Sediminicoccus sp. KRV36: one gene and its partner. The protein of the gene in region 1 interacts with the protein of each later gene in a pairwise test. Links are inferred from orthologs where the notes say so. Each region holds a gene or a part of one and is shown on either strand. Other genes may lie near its edges.

The links. The genes of interacting proteins can lie anywhere in the genome.
Region 2: the proteins of LHU95_RS19290 (region 1) and lpdA interact in binary tests that used the Escherichia coli proteins (3 or more experiments, as listed by UniProt). The link is inferred for Sediminicoccus sp. KRV36 from one-to-one orthologs.

What each region holds. Positions count from the first base shown.
Region 1 is NZ_CP085081.1:4,073,033-4,077,031, reverse strand. What follows is about bases 1-2,905. They hold LHU95_RS19290 (UvrD-helicase domain-containing protein), read right to left. Parts: upstream 2,572-2,905; coding sequence 430-2,571; downstream 1-429. Other genes in these bases: LHU95_RS19285 (hypothetical protein), read left to right, coding at 2,699-2,905; LHU95_RS19295 (50S ribosomal protein L11 methyltransferase), read right to left, coding at 1-357. Outside these bases: more of LHU95_RS19285, read left to right, coding at 2,906-3,634; LHU95_RS19280 (hypothetical protein), read right to left, coding at 3,650-3,999. UniProt on the Escherichia coli protein: A helicase with DNA-dependent ATPase activity. Unwinds DNA duplexes with 3'-5' polarity. Translocates on single-stranded DNA with 3'-5' polarity. Initiates unwinding more efficiently from a nicked substrate than double-stranded DNA.
Region 2 is NZ_CP085081.1:981,786-985,307, forward strand. The notes cover bases 548-3,522. They hold lpdA (dihydrolipoyl dehydrogenase), read right to left. Parts: upstream 2,744-3,522; coding sequence 1,352-2,743; downstream 548-1,351. Other genes in these bases: LHU95_RS04310 (amidohydrolase family protein), read right to left, coding at 548-1,171; LHU95_RS04320 (hypothetical protein), read left to right, coding at 2,888-3,226; LHU95_RS04325 (hypothetical protein), read left to right, coding at 3,359-3,522. Also shown: LHU95_RS04305 (helix-turn-helix domain-containing protein), read left to right, coding at 1-87; more of LHU95_RS04310, read right to left, coding at 188-547. UniProt on the Escherichia coli protein: Lipoamide dehydrogenase is a component of the glycine cleavage system as well as of the alpha-ketoacid dehydrogenase complexes.

The DNA.
Region 1 (3,999 bases):
GCCATAGGTGTGGCGGGGTGCGACATGGGTGGGGCGGATCAGGAAGCGGCGGCCGATTTCCTGTTCGGGGAAGGCTTCCACGGTGCGCGCCAGCCAGCCATCGGACTCCGTCAGGCTGCGGGTCAGCGGCGCTTCATGGCCCGTCAGGCCGGCGGCCAGGGCCAGGGCGGCGTGCAGCGCATCCTGGTCGGCCAGCGTGTCGCGCACGGCTTCGATGCGCCAATGGTCGGTCGCTTCGTCGTGAAACAGCGAGATGGTGGCGCTGACGGCCAGCAGTGCTGCCTCATAGGAGGGGACTGCGTCCTCGGGCAGCTGGTCCAGCACCAAGGTTTCGAGCTGCGCGGGATGTTTCTTCATGAGACTCTTTGGATCGAAGGTGCAGGAAACTGTGTTTCCTGCTGGGGGGCTCGGGGGGCAACGCCCCTCGATCTAAGCCGGCTCGACAAAACGGTCCAACACCCGCTTCACGCCCGCCTTCTCGAACTCGATTTCCAGCTTGTCGTCATCCACATCCAGCACGCGCCCATAGCCGAATTTGGTGTGGAAGACGCGCGTCCCCCGCGCGAAGGCTTTTTCGCGTTCGGGCCTTTGATCCACCTCCCAGGCGCCGGCCTCGATCACGCGCGGCCGGCGCTGGGAGGACAGCGGGGCCCCCGCTGAAAACACGCTGGATGGCATGCGGGCTGCCTGAGCCACGCCGCCCTCGCGCAGGATTTCGCTCTCGGGGAGTTCATCGAGGAAGCGGGACGGGATGGAGTTCACCCAGTTGCCGTAGATGCGCCGGTTGGCGGCATGGCTGATGGTGCAATGCCTGCGGGCGCGGGTGATGCCGACATAAGCGAGGCGGCGTTCTTCTTCGAGCGCCTTGGCGCCGCCCTCATCCAGGCTGCGCTGCGAGGGGAACAGCCCTTCCTCCCAGCCTGGCAGGAAGACCATGTCGAATTCCAGGCCCTTGGCGGCGTGCAGCGTCATGATGCCGACCTTTTGGCCCTCGGAATTATCGTCATTTTCCATGACCAGGGCGATGTGTTCCAGGAAGGCGCCGAGGGTCGCGAAATCCCCCATGGCGCGCAGCAATTCCTTGAGGTTGTCGAGGCGCCCCGCGGCCTCGATGCTGCGGTCGGCCTTCCACATCTCGACATAGCCGCTCTCCTCCAGGACCTGGGCGGCGACGACGACATGGCCCTCGCGTTCCAGGGCCGCGTTCCAGCGGCTCAGGCCTTCCAGCAATTCGCGCAGGGCCGCGCGCGGGCGGGGGCGGATGGCATCGGTCTGGCAGAGGCGCTCGGCGGCGAAGCGCAGCGGGATTTTCTCATCACGGCTCAGGCGGTGCAGCGCCGCCATGGCGGTATCGCCCAAACCACGCTTGGGCGTGTTCACGATGCGCTCGAAGGCCAGATCATCATTGGGCTGGGAGAGGGCGCGGAAATAGGCGATGGCGTCGCGGATTTCGGCGCGCTCGTAGAATTTGGCACCACCAAACACGCGATACGGGATGGCGAGGGTGATCAGCCTTTCCTCAAAGGAGCGCGTCTGGAATCCGGCACGCACCAGGATGGCGATTTCGCTCAAATTCTGCCCGTCACGCCGCGCTTCCTCGATGCGGCCACCGACCATGCGGGCTTCCTCCTCGCTGTCCCACAGCGACACCACGCGCACCCGCTCGCCCGAGGCATCCTCGCGGCCGGAGCGCAGGGTCTTGCCCAACCTCCCCTCATTGCGGGCGATCAGCCCCGCGGCCGCGGCGAGGATGGGGCGCGTCGAGCGATAATTGCTCTCCAGCCGCACGATGACGGCCCCCGGGAAGTCGCGCTCGAAGCGCAGGATGTTTTCGATCTCGGCGCCGCGCCAGGAATAGATGGACTGGTCATCATCGCCGACGCAGCAGATGTTCTTGTGGCCCTGGGCGAGCAGCCGCAGCCATAGATATTGGACCAGGTTGGTGTCCTGATACTCATCCACCAGGATGTAGCGGAACAGGCGATGATAGCTCGCCAGGATTTCGGCATTGGTGCGCAGGATTTCGGTGATGTGCAGCAGCAGGTCGCCGAAGTCGCAGGCATTCAGCGCCACCAGCCGCGCCTGGTAGGCGGCGTAGAGCTTCTCGGCGCGGTTATTCGCGTAGTCGGAGGTTTCGGCCACAGGAATGCGGTCCGGCGTCAGCCCGCGATCCTTCCAGCGCTGGATCACGCCCATGAGGCCATTGGGCGGCCAGCGCTTGAGGTCCACACCTTCCGCTTCCATCACCTGCTTGAGCAGGCGCGCCTGATCATCCGTGTCCAGGATGGTGAAGCTGGAGGTGAGGCCGACCAGCTCCGCATGGCGGCGCAGCATGCGCGCGGCGAGCGCGTGGAACGTGCCCAGCCACAGCCCTTCCACCGGGCGGTTCAGGATGGCGCCCACACGCTCGCGCATCTCGCGCGCGGCCTTGTTGGTGAAGGTGACGGAGAGCACCTGGTGCGGCTGGGCGCGGCCCGTCATCAGCAGATGCGCGAATCGGGTGGTCAGCACCCGCGTCTTGCCGGTGCCCGCACCGGCCAGCACGAGCAAAGGCCCGTCCAGCGTTTCCACGGCCGAGCGTTGCTCCGGGTTCAGCCGGGCGAGGTAGTCTTGCGGGGGGGCAGCCCCTGGAGAGGATGGTGCGGACACGCACAGGGCTATAGAACATCCGGCGAACGCCACCAACCATGCAGAACCCTTGGACCTGACGCGCCGCCTCCTGGAATGGTCCGCCCTGCACGGGGCCGCGCTGTTGGCCGGCAGCATCTTCGCGGGGCTGTTCATCCCCCCGCTGGCCGCGCTGTTCCGGGACGTGATCACGCCCGTGGTCTTCATCCTCATGGTGCTGGTGCTGCTGCGCGTGGACCCGGCCCAGGTGCTGGCCTATCTGCGCCGGCCCCTGCTGGTGGTCGCATTGCTGGCCTGGCTGCTGATCGCGACGCCTTTGCTGGCCTGGGCGGCACTCACAGCGCTGGGCATCACCGGCCCGCTGGCCAATGGGCTGGTGATCGTGGCGACGGGCTGTGCCGCCACCTCCTCACCGGCTTTTGCCCGAATGGTGGGGCTGGATGGCGAGATCGCCTTCGTGGTGGCGGTGCTCTCCATCCTGCTGATCCCGATCACGGCGCCGCCCTTGGCGCTGGGGCTGCTGGGCATTGATCTCGCGATTTCCATGACGGGGCTGATGCTGCGGCTGGGGCTGGTGGTGCTGCTACCGCTGGTGATTTCCATCGGCATCCGCCGTGTGGTGGCCCCGGCGCAACTCCAGCATTGGGGGCGCGCGGTGGATGGGGCGGTGGTGCTGCTGGTGGTGTTCTATGGCTTCGGCGTGATGGATGGCGTGCTGGCGCGCATGCTGGCGGAGCCCGGCTTCATCCTGACCGGCGTCGCCATGGCCTTTGGCGGCACGCTGGCCATGAATGCGGCGACGGCACTCGCTTTCGCGGGGTTCGGGCAGCGGCTGGCACTCTCGGCCGGACTGCTGGCCGGCAACCGCAATATGGCGCTCTATCTGGCGGTGCTGCCGGAGGCGACGGATCCGGGGATCCTGCTGTTCTGCGTGCTCTGCCAGTTTCCACTGTTTCTTAGCCCCTTCCTGCTTAAGCCGCTCTATGAGCGTATTCGCAGCTGGTAGCCGAGGGGGTGGCTTTCAGCCCCCGCCGCGGCGCAGGGCTTCGGTGATGTCGCGAATGAAGGCGCGCGGATCGGCCGCTGGCGGATCGCGCCGCGGCATGGAAACCCGCAGCCGCAGCAATTGCCCGCCCGCCGCACCCACACAGGTGGTGCTGGTCACCGCCGTGCGGCCATAGGCGCCTTCCAGGTCGGCGCAGCGAAACAGCGGCGCGCCGGGCGGCTGGTCACTTTCGCGGACCAGGCGCAGCCGGCGATGCGGGCCCGAGCCGCGCTGCGCCGCGGCGATCACCCGCTGGTACTCATCCTGCACGACCAGGCTGCCCGGCCCATCGGGCGGTGCCACGGCGGGGGGGCGCACCACCTGCA
Region 2 (3,522 bases), 3.1 Mb from region 1 along the record:
GCCGCCGCCGTGGGTTATGCCAGCGCGCCGGCCTTCGGGGCGGCGTTTCGGGCGGCCTTCGGCATCACGCCGGGCGGGGCGCGTTGAGGCGGGGGCCTCCGGCGGCTGGGGCCATCGCTGATGGGGGGCGTGAAGCGCGTGTCAAAGTCATGGGGTCTGGGGCCAATGGCCCCAGCCGCCGGAGGCCTCAAATCCCGAAGAACCCCCGCGCCGTGCCGCTCTCGATCGCGCTGATCTCCGCCGCCGGAATGCCGGCCGCGGCCAGCGTGGCGCGCGGCGTTTCCTCGCCCATGTCGAAGGGGTAGTCGCTGCCCAGCATGATCCGCCCCGGGCCGACCAGCTCGAACAGCATCCGCAGCAGGCGCGGCTCAAACACCACCGTGTCGTACCAGAGGCGGTTGAGATAGGCCGAAGGCGCCTCGGCCGTCAGGCGATGGATTTCCGGGCGCCGCTTCCAGGCGTGATCCAGCCGGCCGATCAGGAAGGGCAGGAAGCCGCCGCCATGGACGATCTTCACGCGCAGGCCCGGATGACGATCCAGCACGCCGCCGAGGATGAGGTGATTGGCCGCGATCACCTCCTCCAGAGGATTGCCGACCGTGTTCACCATGAAGAAATCCCCGAGCCGCGCGCCCTCGGAAAAGCCCAGCGGATGCAGCACCAGCGGCACGTCCAGCGCCACCAGCCTGGCGTAGAGCGGATCGAGCGCGGGGTCGGAAAGCTCCATCCCACCGGCCCGCGTATCGATCTGGAAGCCGCGCAGGCCAAGGCTCTCCACCGCGTGCGTGGCCTCGGCCACGGCCAGCTCGGGTGCGGTCATCGGCAGGGTGCCGAGGCCGGTGAAGCTGCCCGGATCGCTGGCCACCAGCTTGGCCACATGCGCGTTCTGCAGGCGGGACAGCCGCGCCAGCAATTCGGGCTCGGCCCAGTAATGCTGCTGGCCGGGGGCCGGCAGCACCACCTGGTGGGTCACGCCCATCGCCGCCATATCGGCCTGGCGCGTGGCCAGGTCGTTGAAGCGCTTGCCCAGGACGGGAAACTGCGCGCGGTCCACCTCGGCGCTGTCAGGCCGCATGTCCCGCGCATAGGGGATGGCGGCCAGTTCCGGCCGGCCGGCGACAAGGCCATTCACTTCGGGGCAGAGCGTGTGGGTGTGGGCGTCAATGATCATGCGGGATCCATGCAGGAATTATGCCCGGGCGAGCAGGGGTGGTGGCGCCGCCCGGCGGGACATCCGCGCGACGCGAAAGCGAGCAGAGCAGCTGCGATAAGCGGATGCGCAGGGCCAGCGTGGCTTTGGCCCGGGCCTGCGCCGCAAGGCCTGCCCGCCCCCGCCGCCGCCCATCGCGCCTCAGATATGCAGCGCGCGGCCATCCACGGCCAGTGCCGCTTCCTTCACCGCCTCGCTCAGCGTGGGGTGGGCGTGGCAGGTGCGGGCCACATCCTCGGCACTCGCGCCGAATTCGATGGCGAGTGCGATTTCCGCGATCAGCGTGCCCGCATCGGGGCCCATGATATGGGCACCCAGCACGGCGTCGGTCTTGGCATCGGCCAGGATTTTCACGAAGCCGTCCATATCGCCCATGGCGCGCGCGCGGCCATTGGCGGTGAAGGGGAACTTGCCGATCTTGTAGGCCTGCCCGCGCGCCTTCAGCTGCTCCTCCGTCTCACCCACGGAAGCGAGCTCGGGCCATGTGTACACCACGCTCGGGATGGCGTTGTAGTTGATGTGCGGCTTCTGCCCGGCGAGCTGTTCCGCCAGCGCCACGCCCTCATCCTCGGCCTTGTGGGCCAGCATGGCACCCGCGATGGCATCGCCGATGGCGTAGATGCCGGGCACGCTGGTGGCGAAATGCGCATCGGTCTTCACGCGGCCGCGCTCATCGAGTGCGACGCCGACCTCCGGCAGGCCCAGCCCCTCGATATGCGGGCGGCGGCCGATGGCCAGCAGCACGACATCGGCGCGCAGCGTCTCGGCGGCACCGCCGGCGGCGGGCTCGATGGTGACATTCACGCCCGTCGCATCCGCCACGGCGGCGGTCACCTTGCTCTTCAGCTTGAACTTGAAGCCCTGCTTGGTCAGCACACGCTCGAAGGCCTTGCCCAGCTCATTGTCCATGCCGGGGGTGAGGCGGTCGAGATACTCGACCACGGTCACCTTGGCCCCCAACCGGGCCCAGACGCTGCCCAACTCCAGCCCGATCACGCCGCCGCCGATCACCACCAGGTGGTCCGGCACCCGCGCCAGCTCCAGCGCGCCGGTGGAGGTGACGATGCGCGTCTCATCCACCTCGATGCCCCTCAGCGGAATGCTCTCGCTGCCCGTCGCGATGACGATGTTCTTCGCCCCATATTCCACGCCGGCCACTTCGACCGTGGTGGGGTTCACGATGCGCCCCGCACCCTTCAGCCAGGTCACCTTGTTCTTCTTGAAGAGGAATTCCACGCCCTTCACATTCGCACCCACCACCTCGGCCTTGCGGGCCTGCATGCGCGCGAGATCAAAGGAGACGCCGGTCACCACGATGCCGTGATCAGCCAGCTTGTGCTTGGTTTCCTCGAAATGCTCGGAGGATTGCAGCAGCGCCTTGGAGGGAATGCAGCCGATATTGAGGCAGGTGCCGCCCAGGGTGGCGCGCTTCTCGACGCAGGCCACCTTGAGGCCGAGCTGGGCCGCGCGGATGGCGCAGACATAGCCGCCCGGACCGGCGCCGATGATGATGACATCAAAGCTGTCAGACATGGGAATTCCTCAACCGCATTCGGCCGCAAACTGACGCGCGGCGGGGCCGGGCGCAAGGTGCGGCCGATCATGGCCATCCGCAACGCCGATTGGCGCCGGGACCAGGGACGCGGCATGCTGGTTTCACCAGGACAGGAGGGAATGATGCACAAGATCTGTTTGGTCGCCGCCCTGATGGCGTTGCCGCTGGCCGGGGCCTGGGCCCAGGCCGTTCCGCCCAATTGCAGCGGCGTGCTGGAACCCTCCGGCTGGCAGAGCAAGTCCGAGCGTGGCTATTGGGCAAGCTCGGTGGATTTGCGGAACATCTCGGGCCGGCCGGTGCAGGTGACGGTGGCGTATAACGGCCAGGGCGCCATCAGCCGCGCCGCCTTCCGCATGGAGGCGGGCGGCTGGTCCCGCCAATGGCTCGCGCGGACGCCCTCGGCCGTGCCCGAGGCCACGCTTCGCGCCTCCACCACCTTCATCTGCGCCGCGCCGGGCTGACGCGCGCCCCCTCGCCAGGCGCGGGGGGCCGTGCCAGTCCTTGCCGCGCAAGACGAATGGGGTTGGCGCGTGGTGCGACGGAGATGTCTTTGGCTGGCGTTCTGCCTGGTTTGGGCGCCCTGCCTGGTTGTGGTGCCGTGGGCCGCGGCGCAGCCGCCCGGCTGGGAGGGTTGCGCGGGGCGGGTCATCATCCTGCGCACCGGCAGCCAGGCCGAGGGCGCGGGTTTCGGCTATTGGGTGACGCTGTCCAATCCCGGCATGCGCCCGCTCTGGGTCGCCCCGCGCTTCGCGGATGC